Regions from separate parts of the Devosia yakushimensis genome, predicted to be linked through region 3. Evidence: riboswitches for the same ligand, from Rfam matches in the RefSeq annotation. Region 3 holds a riboswitch; each other region holds the start of a gene.
The links. Region 3 has a riboswitch for cobalamin ahead of QQL79_RS13875 (CbtB domain-containing protein). Riboswitches for the same ligand answer to the same signal wherever they lie in the genome.
Positions count from the first base shown of each region.

Region 1 (4,152 bases), 2.8 Mb from region 3:
CATGCCGGTGCCCGCTACCGAAACCGCCGCGACACTCCAGGCCCTGGCGCCCCGCAACGAGCGGCCGGTCATCGCCATTATCGGCCTCAACGACGCGACCGAGACCACCGATTACCTGATGCCTGCCGGCATATTGCGCCGCGCCGATATTGCCGATGTGCAGCTCCTGGCCACCGAGGAGGGGCCGGTCAGCCTTTATCCGGCGCTCAGCGTCCTGCCCGACGCCACCATTGCCGCTTTCGACGCCGCCCATCCGCAGGGGGCCGATTATGTCATCGTGCCGGCCATGAGCCGGGATGATGATCCGGCCGTCATGGCCTGGCTGCGCGAGCAGGCGGATAAGGGCAGTACGATCATCAGCGTCTGTGCCGGCGCCAAGGTGGCCGCCGCTGCCGGACTACTCGAGGGCCGGCGCGGCACGACGCACTGGTTCTACCTCAAGGAGCTGCTGGGCGAGCATCCGGGCATCCATTACGTCGCCGACCGGCGCTTTGTGGTCGATGGCCGCATTGCCAGCACCACCGGCATCAGCGCTTCCATCCCCATGGCGCTCACCCTGATCGAGGCGATCGCCGGCCGCGCCAGGGCTGAGCAAGTGGCGGATGAAATCGGGGTGGGCCAATGGGACGCCAGCCATGACAGCAGCGCTTTCCGCCTCACCCGGCCCTTCGTTACCGCCGTCATGGGCAATGTGCTGGCCTTCTGGCAGCGCGAGGAGATCGATCTGGCGCTGACGCCCGATTTCGATGCCGTGTCGCTGGCGCTGGTCGCCGATGCCTGGTCGCGCACCTATCGCTCCCGCGCCCTGACCAGTGCCCCGGATGCCGAGCCAATCGCCGACCGCGACGGCATCCGCATCCTGCCCGACCGCATCGGGGCGGCGGGCGCCGCCATCGCCCCACCGGGCCTCACCAAACCCGCCGCAGCGCTCGATGCGACATTGGCCGAAATCGCCGGCCGCTATGGCGGGCCCACGGCCAATGTGGTGGCCATGCAGCTCGAATATCCGGCCAAGGCACTTTGATTGATGCGCCTGGTCCATAAGCGCATGCGAAAAATGGCGGCTAATCTCCGGGCCGGGCGGGCGCTATAACAGGTCTTTGTCAGCGGCGGAGAGCCGCCAAGGAGCCTGGTCATGAAGATTACCCGCGCGGGCGCGACGCCATCCAATAAAGGACCGGCCGATTGGTTTACCGGAGCCGTGCGCATCGATCCGCTCTTCCAAACCGAGCCAGGCCGCACCCAGGGCGCCTCGGTCACCTTCGAGCCCGGCGCGCGAACGGCATGGCATACCCATCCGCTCGGGCAGACGCTGATCGTCACCGCCGGCGCGGGCTGGGTGCAGCGCGAGGGCGGACCGGTCGAGGACATTACGCCGGGCGATGTCGTCTGGTTCGAGCCCGGCGAAAAGCACTGGCATGGCGCCCGCGCCACAACCGGCATGAGCCATATCGCCATCCAGGAAGCGCTCGATGGCAAGGTGGTGGAATGGCTGGAACAGGTCGCCGACGAGGACTATCGGGGAAACTGAAGCCTCTTGCGCCGCCCGGCCCCTTGGCGCCCTTGCCCTCGCCTCGTCGCCGTGCCATTGAGAGGACAGCTTTGGTTCCGCCAATGATGCGCGGATTAAAAGGGAACACGGTGCGGATTACCCATCAGGGGCCAATACCGTGGCTGCCCTCGCAACTGTAAGCGGCAAGCCTTTCGCAGACACGCCACTGGATCGAACCGATCCGGGAAGGCAGCGAAAGACATCCGAGCCGCGAGCCAGGAGACCTGCCCAAGCGCAAGACCATGAAGCTGGGCGAGGTGTCCCGGCAGGGGGCAGGGAATGAACACGCCACAATACCGGGCGGGAGTACAGGTCTTTGCATCCTCGCATGAGGATCAAAGGCTCGATGCATCCTGATTTTACTCAATATTTTGCGCCGCTAGGGGTGCTGGACCTGACATCACCCACGGTGTCATCCCGGCGAAGGCCGGAATCCATGTCCGCATCTATCCCCGACCACCGGGGCAGGTGGATGGTCCGCAGCATGGATCCCGGCCTTCGCCGGGATGACACCGCGCATCTAAACACCCCCAGAGCAAACGCTTTGGCCACACCGGCCTCCACCCAACCATGAGAGTGGATATTGCCGGGTTCACCCGCGGCGCCAAGGCGCTTGATCATCAGGCCGTGCTGGGCTTTTGCGCGCGCATGGACCGATTGGGCTATGATGGTATCTGGTTCAACGAGTTCCACTTCCAGCAGCCGCCCGATCCCTATCCCTCGACGCTCCTGCTGGCCGCGAGCATTTTTGCGCGCACCGAACGCCTGCGGGTCGGCACCTCCATCGTGGTCCTGCCGCTCTATCATCCCTTCCTGCTCGCCGAGCAGGTGGCGCAGCTCCATTTCCAGAGCGGCGGCCGGTTCGATTTCGGCATCGGGCGGGGCACGTTTCCCACCACCTTGCAGGCACTGGGCATTGAGCCGGCGCATTCGCGCGCATTGTTCGAGCAATCCTTCGCGCTGATGCAGGCAGCCTGGCATGGCGCCACGCTGGCGCCGGCCGATGGCATCTGGCCCGCCTCGGATCATGCGGTGGGACCGCTGCTGGCGCCGGGCGAGCGGATACCGGTCTATGTGGCGGGCTCGACGCCGGAAACCATGGCGCTCTGCGTCACCCATGGCCTGCCCTTGCTCTTGAGCCTTGAGCCCTCCGAAGTCCGGCAATTGGGCGTTTATGATGCCCTCACGGGCAATGTTTCCGGCCGCTATCCCGCCGATTTCTCGATTTCGCGCTATGTCACCATTGCGGCGGATAGAGCCGCTGCGCTGGAGGCCGTCGATGGCCTGCTGCCCCGGCTCTATGACCGCCGCCTTCGCTATGCCAAGGCGCAGAACCGGCCGCTCGAGACCATCAGGCCCATTGATCGCGACGCCTTTCTCAACCAGCAGATGATCTCAGGCAGTCCCCAGGATTGCTTCGAGCAACTCACCGCCCTGCGGCAGGCCACCGGCATCGACAGCATCAGGCTGATCTTCAATTGCAATGGCGAGATTGCCGACGACGAGGCCGAGGCCATGGCGAGCCTGTTCGGCCGCGAGGTTCTGCCCGCGCTGCAAGCCCTTCCCGAGATTTCATTCCAACCCGAGGCCGTTTCATGACTCTGCATGGTTTTTCCCGCTCCATCTTTTTGTCCGGTGTCGCCGCGCTGGCGCTGGCAATGCCTGTCCTGGCCCAGGATGGGCTCTATCCGCTGACCGATGACAATTGCGGGGTCTCTACGGTCTATGACGCGGCGCCGCAGCGCGCGGTGACGCTTTCCAACAATGCCACCGAATTGATGCTGGCCCTTGGCCTCGAAGAGCAGATGGCCGGCACGTCCTACATGGCCAATCTCACCATCAGTCCCGCCTATGCCCAGGCCTATGCTGGTATTCCGATCCTCTCCCCGCTGGTCGCCACCACCGAGCAGCTGATCGATGCCGAGGCCGATTTCGTCTATGCCGGCTATCCCGATGGCTTCAGCGAATCCCGCCATACCCGCGACCAATTGCACGATCTGGGCATGAAGACGCGGCTCAATGTGGAGGGCTGCAATCTGGGCGCCTTCGGCTTCCCGCAGCTGTTTGACGAAATCCGCTCCGTGGCCGGCATTTTCGGCGTGGCTGACCGGGGCGAGGTGCTGATCGACGCTCTCTCTGTCCGTCTCGATGCGGTCCGGATCGCCTTGGGCGATGCCCCGTCCATTCCGGTCTTTATCTATAATGGCGGAGACAGCGCGCCCAATGCCGTGCTGGGCAATACGCTGCTGTCACAGGCCGTGGCCGCGGCGGGTGGCGAGAATATCTTTGCCGATGTGGCCAATCGCTATGGCGCGGTGAGCTGGGAACAGGTGGCCGAGCGCGAGCCCGAATATATCGTGGTCTTCTATTCCGGTACGGCCGGGGGCCAGGCGGTCGCCGATCCCGACAAGGAACTGGGGCAGGCCCGCATCGATATTCTCAAGGCCACGCCCGCCATTGCCAATGTGCCGGCTGTGCTCAATGACCGCTTTATCCTGGTCAATTCGGTGCAGGGCCAGCCCGGTCCCAGCACGGTGGATGCCGTCGAAAGCATGGCCCGGGCCTTCCACCCGGAAGCCTTTGGCCAATAGGCGAACCAT
Region 1 covers NZ_BSNG01000001.1:64,685-68,836, forward strand. Annotated here, with positions in the region: gene QQL79_RS00280 (DJ-1/PfpI family protein) at 1-1,024, shown strand, start outside; gene QQL79_RS00285 ((R)-mandelonitrile lyase) at 1,136-1,531, shown strand; cobalamin riboswitch at 1,587-1,798, shown strand; gene QQL79_RS00290 (LLM class flavin-dependent oxidoreductase) at 2,123-3,151, shown strand; gene QQL79_RS00295 (ABC transporter substrate-binding protein) at 3,148-4,143, shown strand.
Region 1: linked by a shared signal. The riboswitch ahead of QQL79_RS00290 (LLM class flavin-dependent oxidoreductase) and the one ahead of QQL79_RS13875 (CbtB domain-containing protein) in region 3 are both predicted to bind cobalamin.

Region 2 (4,152 bases), 2.1 Mb from region 3:
GCACATATGGGTGTGGATCTGGGTCTGGTCGGCGACGCCGGAGGCGGTGATGCGGAAGCAATCGACCGCCCAGCGGAGATAGGCTTCCCAATCGCGCCGACGCAGGGGCAGGCCCTCTCGCAGGGCCGGCTCGTCGATCTGGATCATGCCGATGCCTGCCGCTTCCAGATCGAGCACTTCGTCGCGGATGGCGAGTGCGATCTGGCGGCAGGTCTCCGCGCGAGGCTGGTCGACGCGGACAAAACTCCATTGCAGGATGGTCACCGGGCCGGTGAGCATGCCCTTCATGGGGCGGTCGGTGAGCGAGGCGGCATAGGCCGACCAACGCACGGTCATCGGGGCAGGGCGGGACACATCGCCATAGATCACCGGCGGTTTGACGAAGCGCGAGCCATAGGACTGGACCCAGCCATTTCTGGTGAAGGCGAAGCCATCGAGCTGCTCGCCGAAATACTCGACCATATCATTTCGCTCGAACTCGCCATGGACCAGCACATCGAGGCCGATGCGTTCCTGGATGCGGATGGCCTTTTCGGTTTCGGCTTCGAGGAAGGTCTCGTAATCGGCCTCGGCAATGCGGGCTTTTTTGAAGGCGGCACGCTGCTCGCGGATGGCGGCGGTTTGCGGGAAGGAGCCGATCGTGGTGGTGGGGAAGGCCGGCAGGTTGAAACGCTGGCGCTGGGCCGTTCGCCTGGTGGGGAAGGCGTTGCCGCGGTTCAGGTCAATAGAGGTTCGGGTACGGGCCTTGACCTCGGGCTGATGGATGCGGGGCGATTGACGATGCGAGCGGATGGCGGCGGCGCTTGCGTCGAAGGCATCGCGGGCTGCGCCGCGGCCTCGCTGGATGCCCAATGTCAGCGCTGCAATTTCGGACAGCTTCTGGCGGGCGAAGGCCAGCCAGGAGCGCAATTCGTCGTCCAGCTCGGTTTCGCCATCGAGATCGACCGGGCTGTGCAGCAGCGAGCAGGAGGGGGCGATGACGAGGCGGTCGGGGCCGACGCTGTCCCAGGCCCTGGTGGCCAGGGCCAATTGGCGGTCGAGATCGGCCCGCCAGATATTGCGGCCATCGATGAGGCCGATGGAGAGCACTTTGTCGGCCGGGAGGACCTTCAGCAGCGGAACGAGCTGTTCGGGTGCCCGGACGAGGTCGACATGGAGGCCAGCGACCGGCAAGTCGACGGCCAGCGCGGTATTGTCGAGCAGGGCGCCGAAATAGGTGGTCAGCATGATGCTGGGTGCCGATGCGTGGAGCGCGTGATAGGCCTGCCGCAGGGCGGCACGCTGGGCCTCGGTGAGGTCGAGCGCCAGGATCGGCTCATCGATCTGGACCCAGCCGGCCCCTTCCGCCTTGAGGGCGGCGAGGAGTTCGGCATAGACCGGCAGGACCGCATCGAGCAGGGTCAAGGGATCGAACCCGTCCTGCTTGGCCTTGCCGAGGCTCAGCCAGGTTACGGGGCCCACCAGAACCGGCCGCGTGTCGATGCCGAGCGCCTTGGCCTCGCGATATTCGTCCAGAACCTTGCTGGTCGAGAGGCGGAAATTCTGGCCCTCATGCAGTTCGGGGACGATGTAGTGGTAATTGGTGTCGAACCACTTGGTCATCTCCATGGCCGGGGCATCGGCCGTGCCGCGTGCCATGGCAAAATAGCGAGCCAATGGGTCTTCGATCCCGGCAAAGCGCGGGGGAATTGCCCCGAGCATGGCGGTGGTATCAAGCACGTGATCGTAGAAGGAGAAGTCGTTGGAGGGGATGATGTCGATCCCGGCCTGCTGCTGGAGCTGCCAGTGGCGGGCGCGGAGTTCTGTGCCGGTGGCGAGGAGCGCGGCGGCCGTTGTCTCGCCTTTCCAATAGGCTTCGAGCGCCTTTTTGAGTTCGCGGTGGGCGCCGATGCGGGGGAAGCCGAGATTGGCTGATTTGGTCATAATGATACCGATGCAAGCGTGATGGCCCACCGGCCGCGTGTGGCGGCCATGGTCGGGCGGTTACGAAATCAGGGACGTAGCGTTGCGAGCGTCAGGAGCGACGCATTCGGAACCCTAACTGGCTTGCGGTGGTGGTCGTCTGGCTAGGCGTCATGGCAATTCCTCGACCGGTCCGCCCGACCGGCATGTTGCGAGCATTCAATCCCAAGGTAGGTCTCCTGGCTCGCGGGTCTTGCCGGATGTTCGCCTTCCCAGCCCTGGGCCAGTGGCATTCTGAACATCCGTCACCGCCTACAGTTGCGGGGGCAGCTCCGGACTTGGCGAGGCCGCACCGGATTCCCTGTTATCCCCTTGCGGAGACCATGGGCAGCATAAACATGCCGCCCTCTGCGCGTGCTGTCAACAAGGATATAAAGAAATCTTTATATGATGGTCAGCCGCCTTGCAGCAGCGTGATGACGATAGCGGCCACGATGGCGGGCACGCAGACGATGGCCATGGTCATGAGCGCGCCACGATCCTGGGCGCGCTCGGCGGGAGAAGGGTGCGACTTCCTTGTCATCACAGCACCTTGGCCAGGATAAATCCCTTGCCGCGGCTGGAGGTCTGGATGGCCACGCGCATTTCGCTGGCGGTCACGGCCTCGATTGGGTTTGCCGGCGCCGAGACATTGGCGATACGGAAGAGATAGCCATCAAAGCCATTGACCAGATACCAGCAGGGTGCATCGGCGTTCAGCCGCGGAAACTGCAGATACAGCACGGCCAGATGCCCGCGCGAGAGACGGCCCACCAGCCGCTCCGGATTGAGGGGGCCATCGTCGGTCACAATGCGCTCGGCATAGTCGGGGACCAGCCGCTCGGGCATGTCCATTGGTGCATCGAGATGGACGAAATAGCCGCGCCGCACGGCGGCCAGCACCATATTGGCCAGCTCGTCGCCGCCCTCGCCGATTTCGAAGGCAAGCACTTTCTCGGCGCGATGCGTCATGAGCAAGCTGCGATCAAGGGCGCCCATCGCCGTCAGCAAGGCCACTGCCGGCGCCATGGCCGCGCTGACCGGAGGATGCTCGGGCAGGGGGATGTCGCAATAGGAGAGGGCGCGATGATCGTTCCAGAGACTGATGCTGAGCCCGGTCTTGTGCATGTTGGTGGCAAAGCCGGCGGTCGCAAACAGATGTTCGGCCACCGAGCCGCTGTCGGGCGTATCGGTCTGTAGCGTTGCGGCGCCTTCGGCGCGGGCATTGTCGATGGTCGTTTCCAGCAGCAGCCGGCCGATGCCGCGGCCGCGTGCCGCCGGGGTCACGGCAAGCCAGCTGAGGCGGGCGAGAGCGGCGCTTGGATGGTGTCGCATGATGCAGGCACCGACGAGGATCTGGCATTCCACCGCCACCAATACGCGGAGATTGGCGGTGTCCAGCACCTGTTGCCATTGGTCGGGGTTCTCGACGGCAAAGTCCCCGCCGCGCGCCGAACCCGAAAGGGCGGAAAGGGCTTCTGCGTCGGCGCGGTTAGCCCAGCGCAGGCGGGCGAAGGTGTCATATGGCTTGAGAGAATGGGCCTGGGACATGGCTGCGTTTCCTCAGGCCAAAATAAGCGAGATGAACAAAATGGCGTAGGCGGCGGCAACCAGAACGGCCAGGCCAGCCAGTATCCAGGCCGCGCGCCCGGACATGGCGTGTGACCGTTCGCTGCTCATATGGGCGCGATAGAGTTCTGGATACCAGGGATAGCGAGACATGACGGACTCCATAGTTTGGAGCCGGCAGCATGGGCCAGGGCCGCATAAGCGCTCGATAGGGATTGTGCCGCGCCGGTATAAGGCCCGCATAAGTTTGGCGGGTATCAACGGTGGCGTCGGCGAGGGAAATGGTGGGCCCACCAGGACTCGAACCTGGAACCAGACCGTTATGAGCGGTCGGCTCTAACCATTGAGCTATAGGCCCTTGGCAGCCTCATAGCAGGGTCGGGGCTCGTGTCAAAGGGGGAGGGCATTGTCGCTGTCGCCTTCCACCAGTTCCATGGGCACGACCTTGCGGACGACGCCCAGCGGATACTGGGCAGCATAGGCGGGCATGGTGGCGAGCAGGGCCTCGGCCAGGGCGATGCCGAGATCGCGCAGCGACAGCGAGAAGCAGGTGAGCTTGGGCATGAGGTAGTGGGCGTGGGTGCTGTCGCGGCCGATAATGGCGATGTCCCGCCCGGGTGCCAGGCCCGCTTCGTGCAGGCC
Region 2 covers NZ_BSNG01000001.1:757,250-761,401, forward strand. Annotated here, with positions in the region: gene metE (5-methyltetrahydropteroyltriglutamate--homocysteine S-methyltransferase) at 1-1,923, opposite strand, end outside; cobalamin riboswitch at 2,115-2,303, opposite strand; gene QQL79_RS03600 (hypothetical protein) at 2,357-2,485, opposite strand; gene QQL79_RS03605 (GNAT family N-acetyltransferase) at 2,485-3,492, opposite strand; gene QQL79_RS03610 (hypothetical protein) at 3,505-3,663, opposite strand; tRNA gene QQL79_RS03615 (tRNA-Ile) at 3,793-3,868, opposite strand; gene QQL79_RS03620 (LacI family DNA-binding transcriptional regulator) at 3,901-4,152, opposite strand, start outside.
Region 2: linked by a shared signal. The riboswitch ahead of metE (5-methyltetrahydropteroyltriglutamate--homocysteine S-methyltransferase) and the one ahead of QQL79_RS13875 (CbtB domain-containing protein) in region 3 are both predicted to bind cobalamin.

Region 3 (4,152 bases):
AGCTTCCCCCCATACCTATGCCCTGCGCCCTTCTGACGCCCGCGCGCTCGAATCTGCCGATATCGTCTTCTGGACCGGCCATGGCATGGAACTCTTCCTGGCCGATGCCCTCGATACCCTGGCCCCCAATGCCGAAATCGTCGAGCTCGCCGAAGCGCCGGGCATTACCCTCCTGCCGGTGCGCGAAGGCGGCGCCTTCGAGCCCCATTCCCATGAAGGGGAGGGGGAAGATCACGACCATGACCATGAAGGCCACGATCACGATCATGAACATGACGCCGGTGACATGCATTTCTGGCTCGACCCGGAAAATGCCAAGCTGATGGTCACCGAGATCGCCGCCACGCTCGCCAAGGCCGATCCCGAAAACGCCGCCGCCTACCAGGCCAATGCCGCCACCGAAATCGTCGCTCTCGACGCCCTGGAAACCGAGATCGCTGCCGATCTGGCCCCCGTGCGCGACAAGCCCTTCATCGTCTTCCACGATGCCTATCAGTATTTCGAGGCCCGTTTCGGGCTTAGCCTGGCCGGCTCCATCACCGTCACGCCCGATGTCATGCCCGGCGCCGCGCGCATCGGCGAACTCAAGGCCAAGGTCGCCGAACTGGGCGCCACCTGCGTCTTTGCCGAGCCCAATTTCGAGCCCACCATCATCAAGGCCATCACTGAAGGCAGTTCAGCAAAATCGGGCGTCCTCGACCCCGAAGGCGGCGCTCTGACCGAAGGCGCGGACCTCTACCCAACCCTGCTGCGCGGCCTTGCCACCTCACTGGTCGACTGCTTGAAATAGGGGGATACCCCCCTCCTAACCTCCCCCTGATAGGGGGAGGGACCGCCTTGGTTAGAACTAGATTCCCACCCCAAGAGTGGAGAGATCCCTCCCCCTATCAGGGGGAGGCCAGGAGGGGGTACCCCGATGCCCGAACCCTATTTGATCGGCCCCTTGAAAATAAAAAACGCCCCCAGCGCGATCATTCCAAACCCGATCCCATGGTTCAGCGTCAGCTTCTCGCCGAAATAGAATACGGTGAACACCGCGAACACCGAGAGCGAGATCACTTCCTGAATGGTCTTGAGTTCGGACGGGCTATAGACCGCTTCCCCGATCCGATTGGCCGGCACCGCCAGCCAATATTCGAAAAACGCGATCCCCCAGCTGATCATCACCGCCATCCACAGCGCCGATGTCGGCCATTTCAAATGCCCATACCAGGCAAAGGTCATGAAGATATTGGACGCCAGCAGCAGCCCGATCGGAGCAAGGGTGGCAAAGTTGAAGCCCAAGGCTTCCTCCTGAAAACAGAACAGCCCGCACTTCTATCACCGCCACAGCACGTTTGAACCCTCTGGAGGTCGTGCCTCTACCGCAAATGCTTGGTCGGCTGCTCCAGCCCGAAAATATCGTCGGTCAGGCTATCGATCCGCTCCCGGATCAGGCCCTGCGCATCATAAAGCCCGCGGTTGTAGAAATAGGCGCCCATCTTGTCGACGAAGAACATCATCAGCATCTCAGCCGGAATGGCGCCGATCTGCTGGTCCAGCTCCTCGCGGAAATAATCCTGGATTTCGCCCACGATGGCCTTGGTTTCCTCGCGGCTGAATTTGATCGGCTTCATCTTTTCCTCCGAAATGTCTTGGGCAAAAGCTCTACCGCGAGTCGCTCCCCGCGCTGTCCGCCAAATTAGGCGCCGGCGGCCCATCCCCGCCTTGACCCCGATGCCCATTTCCCAGCAAGCGCGTTGCGGTCGGCCCGATTTAGTGGCAAACCAGTCCCCGTGTTGGTTCCCCGCGTCCGTTGTGGCAAGGGGATCAAAAGGGAACACGGTGCGACGTACCCATCAGGGCGCAAAACCGTGGCTGCCCCCGCAACTGTAAGCGGTGCATTCCCCTCTCATGCCACTGGCGAAAGCCGGGAAGGCGAGGGGAGTGGCTATCACTGCGAGCCAGGAGACCTGCCGGCACCTTGGAATGTCCAAGTATGAGCCGGGCGAAGAGCCCAATCTATTCCGCGCACGGAGGGTGCCGCCATGAATACTACGACCAATACCAATACTGCCGTTTCGAGCGGCCTCTCGTCTCTCTCGCTGTCCCAGCGGCTTGTTGCTGGCGCCCTGGCGCTGCTGCTGGGCTTGACCCTGCTGGTGGGCACCGGCTTTGCCGGCGATTACCGCCTGCACAATGGCGCCCACGACACCCGCCACGCCATGGGCTTCCCCTGCCACTGAGGTGGTAGTCAAAGAGAGAACCGAAAAATGATCCGCAATCTGTTCGCCGCTGCGCTTTTCGCAGCGCTGGCCGCTGGCCTATTGACCGCCGCCATCCAGCATTTCCGCGTCACCCCGCTGATCCTCCACGCCGAAACCTTCGAGGGCGAAGGCGGCCACAGCCACGCCGAAGGCACCGCCGAACACAGCCACGATGACGCCGCCGCCACCACCGAGGCCGAGCCCGAGGAATGGGCCCCGCAGGACGGCTTCGAGCGCACTGCCTATACGACCCTTGCCACGGTCCTCGCCGCTGCCGGGTTTGCCCTGGTCATCGGCGCGGTTTCCATGTTCGCCAATATCCCCATTACCTTTGCCAATGGCCTGCTCTGGGGCGCTGCCGGCTTCATCGCCTTCTCGCTCGCCCCCGCCTATGGCCTGGCGCCCGAACTGCCCGGCATGCCCGCCGCCGAGGTTTTTCCGCGCCAGCTCTGGTGGGCCGGCACGGCCCTGGCCACCGGCGGCGCCTTGCTGCTGCTCGCCAAGACCCGCGCCAGCTGGGCCATTGCCCTGGCCGTGGCGCTGATCGTTATTCCCCACATTATCGGCGCACCCGTCGCTCCCGATGAGCCCAGTGCCGTTCCTGCCCATCTCGCTACCGAATTTGCCGCCGTCACGCTAGGCACCTCGGCGGTGTTCTGGGCGCTGCTCGGCGCCATTTTCGGCCGCCTCAACGACCTCTTCGCCGCCCGTTCCGCCACCACCCCTTTGGGAGCCACCGCATGACCGAAAAGATCCCCACCACCGTCATCACTGGCTTTCTCGGCGCCGGTAAAACCACGCTTGTCCGGCACCTGCTGGCCCATGCGCCCAAGGGCAAACGCATCGCGCTGATCATCAATGAATTTGGCGATCTGGGCGTCGACAAGGACATCCTGGCCGGCTGCGGCGACGAAACCTGCCGCGAAGAAGATATGGTCGAACTCTCCAATGGCTGCATCTGCTGCACCGTGGCCGATGAATTCATCCCCACCATGCAGGCGCTGCTGGCGCGCCCGGAAAAGTTCGATCACATCATCATCGAAACCTCCGGCCTGGCTTTGCCCCAGCCCCTGATCCGCGCTTTCAACTGGCCCGAGATCAAGGCCCAGGTCACCGTCGATGGCGTGGTCACCGTGGCCGATGCCGCCGCTCTCGCCGAAGGCCGCTTCGCCGCCGATGAAGCGGCCATTAATCGCCTGCGCGAAGCCGATGAAATGCTCGATCACGAAACGCCCCTGGGCGAGCTTTTCGAAGATCAGCTTTCGGCCGCCGACATGGTCGTCATCAACAAGACCGACCTGGTCGATGCCGCGACGCTTGCCAATGTCGAAGCCAATCTGCGTGCCGAAATGCGCCCCGGCACGGGCCTCATCCGCGCCCATAACGGCCATGTCGATATCGCGGCCCTGCTCGGCCTTGGCCTCGGTTCGGAAGCCGATATCGCCAATCGCCCCAGCCATCACGAGCTGGAGCATGGTGGCGAGACCCACGAGCATGACGATTTCGACAGCTTCTCGTTGCGCCTGCCCGCCATCACCGGCAAGGATGAGCTGCTTGCCACCATTGAGGCCACCATCCGCGAGCATGACGTGCTCCGCCTCAAGGGCTTTGCCGCCGTTCCGGGCGCTGCCGCGCGCCTCGCCATCCAGGCAGTCGGTCCTCGCGTCACCGCCTATTTCGACCGCCCCTGGAAAGATGGTGAAGCCCGCGAGACCGCCCTCGTCGTCATCGGCGAAAGCCCCCTCGACCACGCCGCGATCACCAAAAGCCTTGAGCGCGCCATGGCCGCCGCGGCCTGATAAGGTTCGCACCTCCCGTTTCGGCTTCCCCTGGGCGGTCGAAACGGGATCAAAACCGGAGGACCGAACGTGACGGCGCCCGCAGACAGCAAGACCACGCCAACAGG
Region 3 covers NZ_BSNG01000001.1:2,861,710-2,865,861, reverse strand. Annotated here, with positions in the region: gene znuA (zinc ABC transporter substrate-binding protein ZnuA) at 1-790, shown strand, start outside; gene QQL79_RS13885 (DMT family protein) at 928-1,284, opposite strand; gene QQL79_RS13880 (DUF2164 domain-containing protein) at 1,362-1,616, opposite strand; cobalamin riboswitch at 1,763-1,974, shown strand; gene QQL79_RS13875 (CbtB domain-containing protein) at 2,028-2,225, shown strand; gene QQL79_RS13870 (CbtA family protein) at 2,253-2,990, shown strand; gene cobW (cobalamin biosynthesis protein CobW) at 2,987-4,045, shown strand; gene QQL79_RS13860 (hypothetical protein) at 4,115-4,152, shown strand, end outside.